DNA from 4 places in the Agarivorans sp. 1_MG-2023 genome. Region 3 is predicted to be linked to each of the others. Evidence: predicted binding sites of a transcription regulator. Region 3 holds the regulator's gene; each other region holds the start of a gene.

Region 1 (4,060 bases), on a different contig from region 3:
TGGGGGACGCCTATGTAGAGAAACAATCAGACTTTTTGGTAGGTTTAGATAATTCATTAGAAAGTGTAAACTTAACCTTAGGGTCTATTGGCGCAAGAGGTAACTCCTTGGAAGCAGTGCGTTCTGCCGCGTCTTCGATGGACCTCATTAATCAAAAATCTCGCGCTTCCTTGAGCGAGGTCGACTTCGCAGAAGCTGTGAGCAATCTGCAGAAGGCGGAGCTTGCACTTAATACTTCTTATTCATCTTATAGTCGCATAAGCCAGTTATCGCTATTTAATTATCTATAACGCTAAAGTTTATTCTTAGCCTGCCGTTATAAAGGTTGCTTCAATAATGAAGCAACCTTTTTTGTTTTAAGATTTGTTCTGGAAATAAAATTAAAATAATTGCTAAAGAATATTGAAGCGCCGCCGTTATATAGGGTAAGTCAGAAGAAAATAATAACTGACAACTAATAAAACCTATAAATGGTTAATATATAGATAGGAGAAATATCATGGCTTTATACGTAAATACAAATGTGTCATCGCTAAATGCCCAACGTCAGTTAACTCAATCTGGCTGGTCTTTAGATACATCATTCCAACGCTTGTCATCGGGTTTGCGTATTAATAGTGCAAAGGACGATGCCGCTGGTCTTCAAATTTCAAACCGTATGACTTCGCAGATTCAAGGTCTAGACCGCGCAGTAATGAATGCTCAAGATGGCATCTCGTTAGCCCAAACCGCTGAAGGCGCGATGGACGAAGTAACAAATATGCTTCAACGTATGCGCACTTTAGCCATCCAATCTCAAGACGGTATCAATAACACCGATGACCGTATAGCACTACAAGCTGAGGTTTCACAGCTTAAAGCAGAGATCAGTCGTGTAGGCACAACCACCAAGTTTGGTAATATCACACTACTGGATGGTCAATATAATGAGAACTTCTTAGTAGGTGCAAACGCTGGAGAAAACATTGCTGTTACCATTGGTACAACTGTTAGCCAAGCTGGTTTGGGTATTACTACCTTGTCTGTATCAAGCCCTGCTTTAGCAAGCGCTGCGATGGCTGCCATAGACTCAGCGGTTAAAACTATTGATGCTGAGCGCGCACAATTAGGTGCAGTTCAAAATCGATTCCAATCTACCATTCGTAACTTGTCTAACATTTCTGAAAATGTAACGGCTGCTCGTTCACGTATTAAAGATACTGATTTTGCAAAAGAAACAGCAGAGTTGACGCGTAACCAAATTATTCAGCAGACTTCTACGACTATTTTGGCTCAAGCGAACCAACGTCCACAGGCTGCATTATCTCTACTAGGTTAATAAAAAAAGAAAAGGACGGTGGGGGTTCAATCCACCGTCCTCATACTGTAATCGCGCAATTAGTACTCCTAGGAGGCTCAATTCCATACTAATAATAAGTTGCGCTTTAGTTTCGCTCTCAATCTCCTATCGTTTCGAGCGATACGGCCAAGTGATGTATACTCACTTGGCCTTTTTTCGCAGCGGTTCAGACTGCACCTGTAATAAAGCAATGCTTGTGCCAAGTTTTAGTGACAGATTATTGGCATCAAAAAATAAATTTTTTAGCTAAAAGCTCTATCTTTAGTCCGGTTTATTCAAGATTACTTTCTGCTACGAAGCCTTTGATAGCAAGGCTTGCCGCAAAAGCGGCAAGTTTTTTCCGTTTTTTCCTTTTTTTCTCTAAAGCTTTTCCTAGGCTTGCCGCTAACTAATATGAAGTTATTAAAACTTTGGTCCATTTTTAAGTTGTCTTGGTTTTCGGTTCATAGACCAGGGGTTCAACAACTAACAGATGGTTTTGATCGTCCTGACACAGTTCAATCAGGATGAGCGATTTCTTAGGAGGCTCAAATTATGGCATTAGTTGTCAACACCAATGTGTCGTCATTGAACGCACAGCGTCAGTTATATAATTCTGGCAATACACTTGATACTGCTTATCAACGTTTAAGTTCTGGTTTTAGAATTAACAGCGCAAAAGACGATGCTGCAGGTCTACAAATCTCTAACCGTATGACATCACAAATACAAGGTTTAGATCGCGCGGTGATGAATGCTCAAGATGGGATTTCGGTAGCGCAAACAGCTGAAGGTGCGATGGATGAAGTGACTAATATGCTTCAACGTATGCGTACTTTAGCCGTACAATCTCAAGATGGTATTAATAACAGCGACGACCGTACAGCTCTACAAGCAGAAGTTAGTCAACTGAAAGCTGAGATTAGCCGAGTAGGTACTACAACTAAGTTTGGTGGTACGGCGCTATTAGATGGCTCTTACAGCTCAAACTTCTTAGTAGGTGCTAACGCAGGCGAAAATATTTTGGTATCAATTGGCCAAACTATTTCGCAAGCTGGTCTAGGTATCACCGGTACGAGTGTAAGTACTGCTGCTGCGGCTAGTGCAGCAATGGCTGCTATTGACTCAGCAATTAAAGCTGTTGATTCTGAGCGTGCTGGTTTAGGTGCGGTTCAAAACCGCTTCCAATCTACTATTCGTAACTTGTCTAACATTTCAGAGAATATCTCTGGTGCTCGTTCTCGAATTAAAGATACTGACTTTGCAAAAGAAACTGCTGACTTAACTAAAGCTCAGATTCTACAACAAACTAGTACTTCGATTCTTGCTCAAGCAAACCAACGCCCACAAGCTGCGTTAGCTCTAGTTTAATCGTTAATAATAGTGTAGAAAGACGCAGCCACACTTATACTATGTAAGTGTGGCTTGCTTTGTTTAAGGAGTCTGGAATATGGATAACAGTGTAAGTTCAATATCCACTACGACAGTTACACCTGGCCAATCTGCAAATCGGGAGCCTAACTTAAGTGCTGCTGACAAGATGGAGGTGGCACAAATATCGCTTCAGAAAGAGCAGCAACAGGCAAAAGCGCAACAAGAGGCTGAGCAAGAGAAACGTCAAGATGAGGATAAGACTCAAATAGATGACGTAGTTGCTTCTCTAAACCAGTTACTTGAAGTTCAAGATAGGGATGTTAAGTTTGTTGTAGATGAACGAGATGGCCAGTTCTTCACTTCGGTGCTAAACAGAAGTACCGACGAGCTCATTCGTGAAATCCCTACTGAAGAGTATCGTCAATTGGAAGAGCGGTTAAAGAAGTTTCAAGACGCCATTGGTCAAACAACTGGGTTGTTTGTCGATCAATTGGTTTAAACTAAATGCGAGTAACAAGTTATGACTGGAATTACAGCTGCAGGTATTGGTAGTGGTTTAGACTTAGAAGCCCTTATTGAAGTATCCATTAATGCAGAACGTGCAGGCAAAGATGCGCGTTTGGAGAAAACCAAAGCAACTTTAGACGTTACTTTGTCTGCTGTTGGTTCTGTTAAATCTGCCTTAAGCTCCTTTCTTAGCATTCTTGAGAAAGCTAAAGAACAATCTACCTTTATTCCCCGTGTCGCAACGACTGGAGAGTCTGAAGGCAATGAATCATTTGTTATCGATTTAGCTGAAAGTGCGACAAATGGAAACTATTCAGTTGAAGTTCAGCAGCTTGCTAAGGGGTCATCTCTTACGTCAATTGACTCAACTACCAATGGTGGAACCCCACTGTATACCAGCGAAGATGATGTAGTGTCTTCTACTGCGGGTCAAATGACTTTTTCAACGGCTAACGGTGAAAGTTTTGTCTTAGATGTCGAAGCCGGGACAACCCTTAAGCAGTTAAGAGAAAAAATAAATGACGCCGAAGATAACTTTGGAGTAAGCGCTAACCTGATTGATACCGGCTCAGAGATTCGCTTGGCAATCTCTTCTGAAGAAACTGGTGACGGTAATACCTTAACCGTAACGAATACAGGTTCTAACCCTGAACTTGATAATTTTACTAATGCTGGTGGGAAAATGAGTGTCGTTGATGCATCTTCCGCCAAAATTACCATTGACGGAATTGAAGCAACCAGCAGCACTAACAACTTTAAAAATGTAGTATCTGGTGTAAGTATCGATGTCAAAAAAGTGACGGGTTCTGCTGTCTCTGTCGATATTGCGCCGAGTGAAGAAAAGGCAATTGAGAATATGAA
Region 2 (4,060 bases), on a different contig from region 3:
AGTGGCATGTACACGCGCTTGGCTAATGCCTTCAAAGGCGTCAAAGTTAAAGTCTTCGTCTTTACCTTCTTCTCGGCGGGCGTGAAATAGCACAGAGTTTACTTCTTGTAGCAGGCGGTTTTTACGGTATAAGTCATCTTCATTCTGAGCTTCATCAATCAGGCTACGAACGTAATTACATAGATGATGTGGACCACGGTGAATGGAGCGTCGCGCTAACTGTAAAATGGTAGAGAAGGTTTCTTTAGCTAAGGTAAGGTCACCTGCTTCCATGGCGAGCTCGGCCAACAACTGTTGGCGTTCGATACTATTTACTGCCAACTTTGAGGCTTTAAGCACCGTTTCCAACGCTTTGTCAGTTTCGCCTTCGGCGCGATAGGCGCGGGCTAACCAGTCGTAACCAGTAAGTAATAGGGGGCTTTCGGTTACCGAACGGCTAAGTGTATTAATTGCGCTTTTATTGTCTTTAAGTAACAAGTGCACTCGGCCAAGTGTTGCCTTAGCCCAAGTTTGTTTGCGTTCTTCAAGTATGGTTTCGAGAGCCACTTTGGCGGCTTCAAATTCACCTAAGGCAATTTGAGCCTCTACCCGCATGTTGCGGCAATAATTGGTGTAGCGACTTTCTGCTTCAATCTGTTGATCACATAGCTCAATGACTTTGGTGTAGTCTTTCTTCGCTAATGCTTGGAATACTTCACGTAGGCTTTGGCGCTTAACATGGGCTCTGGCTAAGCGATTGTGTAATTGAAACTGCGAGAAGGGTTTAGTGATAAATTCATCGGGCTCCATCTCTAACGCACTTAACACCATGCTTTTGTTGTTATCACCGCTAATGATAAAAAATAGAGCGTCTACTTCTAATAGTTGGCTAACTCTTAGCTCTTCAAGTAATTGGCCACCGTTTTTGCCGGTGCCTAAATTGTAATCAACCAACAAAATGTCAAATTTTCGTTTACGACAGGCTCTTACTGCTGCTTCACCAGTATTGGCAAAAAAAACATCGTTTGCGCCAAAATTTTGCAACATAGCCTTAAGCATGACCTGAAACGCTCGTTGGTCATCAACAATAAGTATTTGCTTCCCGCTGTAATTGTATTGCGCTGCCATTTATGAGTTTTCTGATCACTTTTCGCTATCCTAGCATAAGTTTATCTCGGTTAAAGCAGAGAAGGGCGCAGAGAGTTAGTTGAGTAATACTATCGTTTATTTGATCTTGCCAAACTGGCCGGAATTGATTTAATATTAATCTGTTGGTGAGACTTTTGGTCTCACCAACGCTGAGTCAAAGCCAAACTTGGAGTGATCCAAGGTCGGAAAGTTACAGATCTTAAGGCTTATCCTTAAGATGGCTGGACCGCCTTAGTTGAGTGGTTAGATTTGCACAATGTATGTCTTTCTACTTAGTAAGTTAGTCTATTTACCGTTTATTACTTTCCGTATTTGGTTGGAACGCCAAGCTAAAATTAGCTTGGCGTATTTATTTCTCTTCTCGTACTGCCCATTCGTTTCAGTTTATTCTTACCTGTAATAGCTCTTATTCACTTGAGTTGTGTTTTTCTGTGTCTGCTGGTTTTGATCAAGCGATGATGTAACGATTGGCATTTATTGCGGGCATAAAAAAAGACACCCTAAGGTGTCTTTCTTTAACAAATATGGTGGAGGGAGGTGGATTCGAACCACCGAAGCTTTCGCGACAGATTTACAATCTGTTCCCTTTGGCCACTCGGGAACCCCTCCTGCTTGTGGAGCGGCATATTACCAGAACAAAGTGGGCTGTAAAGTAAAAATAAGCAGATTTTTACTGACTGACTACTGTTTGCTTATTATCTGCGCGTTTGATGCGAATAGGCTAAAGTTTTGGCCAGCTTTTCCGATAGCTAGAGATAGAACCGGAGGGGCAATATGTTAGTTGAACAAATTAGAAATAGCAGCTTATGTGACGAACTGCAGTTGGGCGATACGCTTAACCAAAGTACCGCTCATGGTGAGCAAGCGCGTTTTCATTTGTTACTAAGCATGTTGAGCCAAAACGTTTGTGACCAAGCTCAGTTTTCGATGCAGAAGCAAAATCGAGAGCAAATTCAACAAAGCCTTCGAGATAAGTTTCAATTAGCGAGTCGACGCCCCTTGTTGGCACAAGACGATGAGTTTGCTGTGCAAGCCAATTGGAGCAAGAGAGCGCAAGTGGGGGATATCAGCAGTATTCGCTTAGAGCAAGCTTTAGGTGGCTATGCAGCCTATGCTGATGACAGCGTTGAAGGCGTGCCCGTTGAAGTCATCAATAACGTGGACTTACTCACACGTTTAAAGCACTCAGTAGCCAAGCAACCTAAGCAGCAAGAAGTAGATACTGAAGTGAAAGGCGTGGATATGTATAAGGTACTAAGTGACTTTGATTACTCAAAGCCACTTAAGGTGCAGTATTTTAATTAAAAAATGCTTAATTAACGAAATACCACGGTACGATTTCCGTAGACAAAAACTTTCTCGTCTAATACTTGCTGCAGGGCTTTACTTAATACCGCTTTCTCAACATCACGTCCCGCTTTAGCCATTTCTTCAGCGCTGTATGAGTGATCCACATGAATAACATGCTGTTCAACAATCGGCCCTTCATCTAAATCGTTATTTACGAAGTGAGCAGTAGCGCCAATAATTTTCACACCACGGTCGTAAGCCTGTTTATAGGGCTTAGCACCAATAAATGCCGGCAAGAACGAGTGGTGGATATTCAAAATTTTGTTATTGAATGCTTCTACAAAGGCTGGCGTAAGAATACGCATGTATTTAGCTAATACTACGTAGTCTGGCTGGTATTGCTGAACCACTTCAATCACTTGTTGCTCATGTTCTTCGCGGCTTAAATCTATATGGCTAATGTGATGGAAGGGAATATCGAACTTTTCAGTCAGGGTTTGCAGGCTATCGTAGTTACCAACTACCGCGGCAATCTCTACGTCCATGTCTCCGTATACCGCTTTCATTAGCAAGTCACCCAAGCAATGGGCTTCTTTAGTCACCATGATCACAATGCGTTTACGACCTGCGCTTTCTAATCGGCGAATACTACCAGCAGGTAAAGCGCCGTCTAAATCGGCTAACAGGGTTTTATCGTTAAAGTAGCCCTCTAGCTCGGTGCGCATAAAGAAACGGCCGGCAGCATTATCAACAAATTCGTTGTTTTTAATGATATTAAGTTGGTGCTTAGCACAGATGTTGGTAATGCTCGAAATTAAGCCTTTGGCATCTGGGCATTCGGTTAAAAGGATTTTTCTTTCCATTGTCTTTTCGATTTATTCAGTTTTAAAGTTAAGATTTCTTACAGCACTGCTTTAGCTTTTTGCCGCTATTACAGGGGCATTTAGCATTGCGAGCCAAAGACTTCGGCGCAAATTCGCCATCGGTATAAAACCAGCGGTCTTGGCTTTTTACAAAGTTAGAACGCTCGTGCAAAATGTTTAATTGATCATGCTCTTGGTAATAGGCTTTAAATTCCACTATGCCAGCTAGGCCATTAATAAGGTGGCAGCTAAAGAGAATTTGTAGCTTCTTCCATTGATTTTTTTCGTCTTCGCTAAAGGCGCTAGGCGCATCACCTTGACGAAAATCAGGGTGGTGGGTTTGCCATAGATAGTTAGCATCTCCAAGTGTGAAGGCGGTGTAGCGCGAACGCATTAATTGCTCGCAACTAACAGGCTTGGAAGTACCGTTTATAAAAGGCTGGCAGCACTGATGAAAATCACTACCGCTGCCGCAAGGGCAAAGTAACACCGGAAGACCCCAAATTTGACCAAGGGCGAAGTGTAGCAAGAAGCTGCCCATAAGGCAGCTTAATATTGGTTAGAGTTTACACATTGATGAGCTAAATTTGCGCTTAGATAAGGTTATTAGTCGCATATGTTGCTAATTGCGGGTCAAAGCGCTGGCCTGCGCGTTGCTCAAGCTGCTGTTGTAGTTGCTCACTGTTGCTGTACTCGGCCAAAAATACCGCCAGTGCAATGATTCGAGCGAAGGGGTGGATAGCTTCGGCTGCTAGGCCCAACGGTTGGCCGCTACCATC
Region 3 (4,060 bases):
TCAATAATATCAGGAGAAGCTGGTGTTAACGGTTCGCGAGCCTGCACTTGAGCAAACATATCATTAACAGCATCAAGAGCTTCAAGAATAACATCCATCAGCTCTGGCGAGACACCCCGCCCACCGTTACGCAAGGTGTCAAAAACGTTCTCTGCACCATGACAAACATCAACAAGCTCGGTAAGAGACAAAAAGCCTGCGCCACCTTTTACGGTATGGAAGCCGCGAAAGATAGCATTTAATAAGTCACTATCATCTGGACGTTTCTCTAAATCAACCAACTGTTCAGACAGCTGCTCAAGGATCTCCGCCGCTTCTACGAGAAAGTCTTGTAAGATGTCTTCATCTACATCAAACGACATGCGCTACTCCCTTAAAATCCTAAACTAGATAACAGGTCATCAACATCATCTTGATCGTTAACAACGTCATCCCTTTGCTCTTTATTTAATATTGGCCCTTCGGCTTCAATGGCCGATTTTGCAGGAGCTTTTTTCTCTATAACTTCAGCTTTATCATTGCCAAACAAGGTCAGCATTTCCACTAAACTTTCTTCAACTTCTTGAACTAAGGTGATTACTTTACGAATCATTTGCCCAGTTAAGTCTTGAAAATCTTGAGCCATCAATATTTCAGTTAACATACTTCGTAGTTTATCGGCATTTGCTGAAGAACTATTAAGGAAAATATCGATTTGGTGACATAGCGCTTTAAATTGGCCAATTTCAATTCTTCGTTCCATCAAACTTTGCCAAACAGGCATAATATCGTTGATTTCACTGGTTAATTGATCGGCAATAGGGAGGCCAGATTCAACCGCATCCATGGTCTTATTAGCGGCTTGGTCGGTCATCTCTATTACATAGTTTAACCGCTCTTTTGCATCAGGTATTTCCTGATTGGCTAATTCATTAATACGAATATCTAGCTTGAAATCATTTAATGAATCGTGAAGTTGACGTGTGAGCTGGCCAACTTTGTCAAACAACAGGTTGGCCTTAGGAGCGCACAGCTCACTGACAAATTGATTCGCCTCGGAGACGTTTCCTTCTTCAAGTAGCAACACCAAAGCTTTGGCATCGGCTAATGAGATGATCGGAGTATCAGTGCTCACACATCTTCCTTTATTATTGTAATCTTTCGAAAATCTTATCTAGCTTCTCTTTTAGTGTGGCAGCTGTGAAAGGTTTTACAATATAACCATTTACGCCGGCTTGCGCGGCTTCAATAATCTGTTCGCGTTTCGCTTCTGCTGTAACCATTAACACAGGTAAATGAGACAAGCTTTCGTCGGCACGAATATTCTTTAATAAATCAATGCCTTCCATACCCGGCATGTTCCAATCGGTCACTACAAATTCGAAGTCCCCACCTTTAAGCATTGGCAACGCAGTATTACCGTCATCAGCTTCGTGAGTATTGTTGAAACCTAAATCTCTAAGTAGGTTTTTAATAATCCTTCTCATTGTTGAAAAATCATCAACAACCAGAATTTTCATATTTTTATCCAAGGTACGTCCCCCAACAGGATGTTTTGCAAGCCTCAAAACGGGCTAAAAATTTATGTAATAAAGATATTATGCCTTAATAAACACAATTTTAGTCCATCTTTTATCATATTTGTAAGGATGAATTTCTCTATTGTGTCCAATCTCGCATTCGAGTTTTCACTCGAGCAAGCGCTTGGCTATGTATTTGACTGACTCTTGACTCGCTTACGGTTAATACTTCGCCAATTTCTTTAAGATTAAGTTCTTCGTCATAATATAGCGATAATACTAACGCTTCGCGCTCTGGTAAGCCTTTAATGCAGTCGGCTAGCGATTGTTGAAAGCGTTGATTAGCAAAGCCTTCAAATGGTCGATTTTGCTCGCGACTTTCATCACTAGAAATAACATCTTCGCTCACGCCAAGATCTTCAATACCAAGAATTCGGCCACAGTTTACGTCAGACAACATTGAATGATATTCGCTTAGGCTTACACCCAGCTTAGCAGCAACCTCAGCATCTTTGGCATCTCCATTCTTTTCTTTTTCAACTGCGTTAATAGCTTCACTGATAGCGCGGCTGTTTTTATGCACAGAACGTGGTACCCAGTCACCACGACGAATTTCGTCAAGCATTGAGCCACGAATACGGATCCCGGCATAGGTTTCGAAACTCGCACCTTTGGTACCATCAAAATTACGCGCAGCTTCGATAAGACCAATCATTCCAGACTGAATGAGATCATCAACAATTACGCTAGCCGGTAGGCGCGCCATTAAATGGTGCGCTATCCGTTTTACCAAATTTGCATGGCGTTCCACCAACACATTAGTGTCACTAGCGCTGGCATAAGCGGCAACTTTATTCACTAAGCTGTTCTCTATTTTTACGTTGTCCGAATTCGAGAAGATTCTCGATGAAGAATTCTAAATGGCCACCAGCTTGTTCCGGAATCGGCCAAGTAGCTCCTTTACTCGCTAAAGAGCGAAAGGCTAAAGAAGCGGGAGATTTAGGGTACGCTTCAACCACGACGCGCTGTTTACGCACAGCGAGTCGAACATTGTTATCGTATGGAATACACGATACGAGTTCTAAAGTGGCGTCTAAAAAGCGATCGGTAACACGAGTTAGTTTAGCAAACAGTTCTTGGCCTTCTCTCAGACTACGAACCATGTTTGCCACTACTTTAAATTTGTATACGCCGTGCTTGTTAGACAATAGTTTAATCAAAGCATACGCATCAGTAATCGATGTGGGTTCATCACAAACCACGACCAAGATATCTTGCGAGGCTTTAGCAAAGCTCAGCACCATATCGGAAATACCAGCAGCAGTATCTACCAGCAATATATCAATGGGAGTTTTCAAGCTACTAAATGCGCGAATCAATCCTGCATGCTCTGCCGGGCTCAATTCAACCATTGATTGGGTACCAGAAGTTGCTGGGGCGATTAATATACCGTTGGGCCCCTTTACGAGCACTTCATCCAATGTGCACTCGCCAGATAGTACATGCGATAAGTTTTTGGTAACGCGTAGGCCTAATAGTACATCTACATTTGCCAAGCCTAAGTCGGCATCCAGCACCATTACACGCTTACCTTGGGCTGCCATAGCAATGCCCATATTCAGGGTAACGTTAGTTTTACCAACACCACCTTTACCACCGGTTACAGCGATAACTTTCACATTATTTTTTTGTTGCATCATTCTTAAGCCGCTAGCTTGATCAAATTCGTTGTCTTTAGAATACATCTGAAACCTTCTGCTGTTCGGTTTCACTAAACCAGAAATGTTGCCGAGACTGAGTATCAATTACTGACAGCGCTTGCTCAATTAACTTGGTTGGCTCGGCAACTGCAATATCTTCTGGCACTTGCTGGCCATGCGTAACGTAACTGATTGGCAGAGCGTGGCGCAAGGTGACATTTAAAACCTCGCCTAAGGCCAAGCTCTCATCTAATTTGGTAAGTATGGTACCCGCAAGAGGAATTCGCTGGAATTGATTCACGGTTTCTTCAATAACTCGACGTTGAGCGTTAGCTGACATCACCAAATAGTTACGTATATTCACGCGGCTATTCTTAACTAACTTATCGAGTTGTTCGTGTAAACGTAAATCTCGTTGGCTCATACCGGCAGTATCAATTAGCACAAGTTTTTTATCTTTAAATTGATACAACAATTGAGACAACTCTTCTTCATCGTTAGCGACCCGCACTGCACAACCCATAATCTTCCCATAGGTAGCAAGTTGTTCATGCGCGCCAATTCGATAGGTATCGGTGGTAATCATCGCTACGCTATCTGCGCCATGACGCATAGAAAACTGAGCGGCTAATTTGGCAATGGTAGTGGTTTTGCCCACGCCCGTTGGCCCTAATAAAGCAATTGCACCGCCTTTAAGCAGAATTTCATCTTGGCCGACCGGAAGTTGGTTTGCGAGCAACTCACGTAAATGCTGCCAGCCTTCTTGCACACCAAGTTCTTCAGGAATATAACCGGCGATTTGGTCAGCCATGTCTTCATCAAAACCAACTAGCTGCAATTGCTTAATGAGCATCGCTCGAA
Region 4 (4,060 bases), on a different contig from region 3:
CTGCGTCAGCACCATAAACAGAAGCGCGTGCTCCGCGCAAAATTTCAATTCGTTCGACAAACTCAAGAGGCAGCAAGCCTAACTGAGCACCACCTAAAGTTGCGGTGTTAATTCGTACACCATCAATAAGGTACAACGATTGCGAAGAACCCGAACCACGAATAAATACGCTTTCACTATGGCCTTTACCACCATTACGGCTAACACTAATACCTACTTGCTGGCTGAGTACATCCACAATGTCTTGGGCGCCACTGCTTTCTATTTCACTGCGAGTTACCACCGTGAGGGGGGCAATAACGCTAGCCGCAGTTTGCTCCATACGGTTAGCGGTAACTACCATGGTGGCTTGTTGTTCTTGAGCAGCCTCTTGAGGGGTTTCTTGGGCATAGCCAAAAGCTGGCGCAACTGCAGCCAGTAATATGAACTTCTTCATCGATGTATCCTAATCGTCGCGTAGTACTTTGCTATTGTAAGCATGTGCGATGTGGCAGGTATTCGGACTTAGAGGCAGGTTACATGTACTACGGCTACGACTTCCCGCTTGGCTAAACAAGCAGTGTCTGGTGATCCTTGGAAAGGGCCAATCCTTGAGCTTTCGTTCCTCTTTACCGCTGCGCGTCAGTTCTGGAGTTTCACCAGATTCCCTATTAAGCCTAAGTTTCGCTTACTTAAGCACCACAGCGGGCGAGATTATAAGCCAGCATTAATGTGATTAATAGCACAAAATGGCTGGCTTTTTCTCTACATGAAATTAACTAATATTGGCGTTTTCGTTCGCTTGATTAGGCGAAGTGTTATTAAACATCGCCAAAGCCTCAGCCATTCTGTCGGCGAAACCTTTAAAGCGTTCTATATCAGCTTGTTTGTCATTCTCTTCACTTGGGCTAGACACCGGTAAAATACCAGCAAGTAAGGTTTCTGTTGTAGACTCAGGCTGAGCAAACAACGCGCTCACTTTAGCTTGAATATCTTGCCAAGAACTTAAGAACTGGCTGAGATCGGGCACTAAATCGGAGCCACCAGCCGCTTTGTCATCGGCCTGCTGATAAGCTTGGCTCACCGCGACACTTTGTTGCTGCTGAAAGTTAACCGCAAACCCCACTAGCTGCTGCTCATCAAAGCCAATCGTTAGCGCTTGATCAAAAGCCTTATCTAAGTCGCCAGAGAAGAACTGCTGACCTACTTCGTCGACTTGCTTAATTAGATCGGCTATCGCTGCCAGTTCATCTTCATTTAAATCACCTTCAACAGAGAAGCTAAATTGCTGCTGAGACGCAAATGATGCCTGATAGGACGAACCACCTTCGCTATAACTTGCTGCTAATTGCGAGCCGTAACTAATAGTGACCTTATCGCCTTCCGCTGTTTCTAACTGCATGCTGGCAGATTGTGAACTAGACATTGCTAATTGGCTGGCAATAGGTGCTGATTGAATCTCGTAATCACCCTCTTCTATTTTTTCTAGGCCGTCTTGAATCAAGTCGTAACTTTTATCGATGCCTTTCTCGAGCTCTTCGTTAAGGATCCCCGCATCACTTAGCTCTTCTCGAGCGCCTTCAAAGCCAATATCTACACCTTTACGGGCTTGAGCCATCATCTCGGCCAATTTATCTTCCGACATCCCAGATTGCTTTGCGCTATATAAAGAGCTGGCAACAAAGTTAAGTACATTTCTCGCCACTTCTTCGGCATCAAACACACTCACTTGCTGCGGCTTAGGTAAGCTAACGCCGCCCGTGGCCATCGACAAAGTGTGTTTTTCTATTGAACTCAACAATACATGGCTGGCTACAGCACCTTGTTGATTTAGGCTTGCCTTGTCGTCGGCGAGATTATTCCTTTTCTCGATCGCCGGCGCAGACTGTTGCAATAAGCGCTCGGCATATTGCTGCACGGGTGTTTTACCCAAGCCATTTAGTTCGTTCATAAAGCCTCCATGGATTTACCCTAGTCACAGCTTATCGGCGACCAAATTTAAAACTTTAGAAATTTTATCACTATTATTGTAGATAAACTGGACAAGCAAGCCACGCGCCTTTAAATTGCGCTCCTTGCTAGAACACAGGAGCGGCCATGAGCGCTATCGCATACTACCCAGAACAGTACCAAGAACTCTTGGCCGAGAAAGTCGCTAAACGTCGCGAACAATTTGCCGAGTTTTCTCCACCCGAGCCAAGTGTGTTCGCATCTCCGACTATACACTATCGTATGCGCGCCGAGTTTCGCGTATGGCACGAGGGCGACGACCTCTATTACATTATGTTTGATCAAAAGACCAAGCAGAAGTTTAGAGTAGACACTTTTCCACCAGCGAGTGAAATCATCAATCAGCTGATGCCTTTATTAGTTGAAAAGCTAAAAAGCAACACGCTATTGCGCCACAAGTTGTTTCAGGTAGATTTTCTGTCAACCTTGAGCGGCGAGGCGATCGTAAGTCTGCTTTACCATAAGCCCATTGATGAAAGCTGGCGCACAGCAGCAGAACAGCTTAAAGCCGAACTTAGCCAACAGTTTTCGATTCAGCTAATTGGCCGCTCACGCAAACAAAAAATGTGCTTAAGCGATGATCGTGTAGATGAAGTGCTTCGCGTGAATGGCGAAGAGATTGTTTATCAACAAATAGAAAATAGCTTCACCCAACCTAATGCAGTAGTGAATCAGCACATGCTAGATTGGGCGCAAAACACCACTCGCGCTAGCCAAGGTGACTTGCTGGAGCTGTATTGCGGCAACGGTAACTTCTCACTGGCGCTGGCTAAAAACTTTAATCGAGTACTGGCCACCGAAATCGCCAAACCCTCGGTGCAGGCTGCGCAATACAATATAAAAGTGAATCAAATCGATAACGTGAAAATTTTACGTTTGTCTGCAGAAGAATTTACCCAAGCGATGTTGGGTGAGCGAGAGTTTCGCCGCTTACAAGAAGCCGATGTGGATTTAAGTAGTTATCAATGCGATACCATTTTGGTTGACCCACCACGTGCCGGACTAGACGACGCTACGTTAGGCATGGTGCAAGCTTACGACAACATTGTGTACATTTCTTGTAACCCTAATACCTTGTACAACAACCTTAGTGAACTCAGTAAAACTCACCAGATTAGCCATTGGGCTTTGTTCGATCAGTTCCCTTATACCGACCACATAGAGGTTGGCGTTTACTTACAACGCCGCTAAACCCAGCCAACAGCAGCGATTAATGCATCTTAATCGCTGTTGCTTTATATACTGAAAAAGCCAACTCCCTCCGCTTATCCCACAGTAAAAAGGTTCATTTAAGTAAGGATTGCTTATGCACCCTTGCCCTTTTGCTACTCTGCTCACTATATTCAGCTTTTTTTGCTTAGCGACAGAACCTGCGAGTACACCCTATATTGGAGTGCCAAAGCAGAAGATAGATTGGGTAGTTTGAGCCATGCACAACAAGACCACCGGGGCCTCGAAGGAAGAAATACTTGGTTCGCGGGAATAATGCCGATTAGTACATTGGTAACCAACAAAGCGCCGATAAATTAGCTAAACAGCCAGCAGCTATGCAAGCGCGTTAAAACGGTTGCTGCTCCACTGCCTTATCAATAGGTGAAGGCTTGGTAGCCACCAACGGCAAAGTACCAGAGATTTGGGTTGTGAACGGGTTTACCCTATGCTCATAAGGCAGGCTATACTGATTACAAAGCAACTGGTAGCCTTACCTACAACAAACCAATAAAGCCAAGCAATCAAAACTAGACTAACGCTTAAAACCGCCGAGTTTGAACATTAACCACAAGCCAATAAACAGGCAAATCAGCAACAACACTAAGTTACTACCTATGTCTGGAAACTGCGCCCGTAGCATAGCCGAATAGCCTAATGCACCTAACAAAAAGGCCGCGACTCCCATCAGCGGAGAGTCTTCGCTAAGATCTTTTTCCATATAAAGCTGATAAAGCTGCATTATTGACAGCACAAAGGCAATAATCGGAAATACTGAAAACGTCAATTCCGGTACTGTGAGTAAAGCCAGACTAGCGTTACCACACAAACCTGCGATAAACGCTAATAACAATAGCCACTT

Evidence for each region. The regulator FliA, encoded in region 3, starts transcription of late flagellar genes. The targets are predictions, from matches to a motif close to CTAAAGNTNNNNNNNNNNNNGCCGATA.
Region 1: Q4592_RS10305 (flagellin) is a predicted target of FliA. The motif match lies at 1,700-1,726, and genes of this name have one in related genera.
Region 2: Q4592_RS18760 (VC2046/SO_2500 family protein) is a predicted target of FliA. The motif match lies at 1,850-1,876, and genes of this name have one in related genera.
Region 4: Q4592_RS19075 (DUF5610 domain-containing protein) is a predicted target of FliA. The motif match lies at 1,963-1,989, and genes of this name have one in related genera.

What each region holds. Positions count from the first base shown of each region.
Region 1 covers NZ_JAUOSJ010000006.1:27,226-31,285, forward strand. Annotated here, with positions in the region: gene flgL (flagellar hook-associated protein FlgL) at 1-290, shown strand, start outside; gene Q4592_RS10300 (flagellin) at 500-1,318, shown strand; gene Q4592_RS10305 (flagellin) at 1,874-2,689, shown strand; gene Q4592_RS10310 (flagellar protein FlaG) at 2,769-3,191, shown strand; gene fliD (flagellar filament capping protein FliD) at 3,213-4,060, shown strand, end outside.
Region 2 covers NZ_JAUOSJ010000015.1:46,349-50,408, forward strand. Annotated here, with positions in the region: gene Q4592_RS18750 (tetratricopeptide repeat-containing response regulator) at 1-1,107, opposite strand, end outside; cyclic di-GMP riboswitch class I at 1,278-1,362, shown strand; tRNA gene Q4592_RS18755 (tRNA-Tyr) at 1,654-1,737, opposite strand; gene Q4592_RS18760 (VC2046/SO_2500 family protein) at 1,903-2,433, shown strand; gene purU (formyltetrahydrofolate deformylase) at 2,445-3,281, opposite strand; gene Q4592_RS18770 (YchJ family protein) at 3,310-3,822, opposite strand; gene Q4592_RS18775 (DUF3369 domain-containing protein) at 3,875-4,060, opposite strand, start outside.
Region 3 covers NZ_JAUOSJ010000009.1:137,362-141,421, reverse strand. Annotated here, with positions in the region: gene Q4592_RS14420 (chemotaxis protein CheA) at 1-362, opposite strand, end outside; gene Q4592_RS14415 (protein phosphatase CheZ) at 374-1,114, opposite strand; gene cheY (chemotaxis response regulator CheY) at 1,128-1,511, opposite strand; gene Q4592_RS14405 (RNA polymerase sigma factor FliA) at 1,639-2,358, opposite strand; gene Q4592_RS14400 (MinD/ParA family protein) at 2,351-3,244, opposite strand; gene flhF (flagellar biosynthesis protein FlhF) at 3,234-4,060, opposite strand, start outside.
Region 4 covers NZ_JAUOSJ010000016.1:3,065-7,124, forward strand. Annotated here, with positions in the region: gene Q4592_RS19070 (TonB-dependent receptor) at 1-436, opposite strand, end outside; cobalamin riboswitch at 472-698, opposite strand; gene Q4592_RS19075 (DUF5610 domain-containing protein) at 755-1,930, opposite strand; gene trmA (tRNA (uridine(54)-C5)-methyltransferase TrmA) at 2,077-3,180, shown strand; gene Q4592_RS19085 (DUF1422 family protein) at 3,734-4,060, opposite strand, start outside.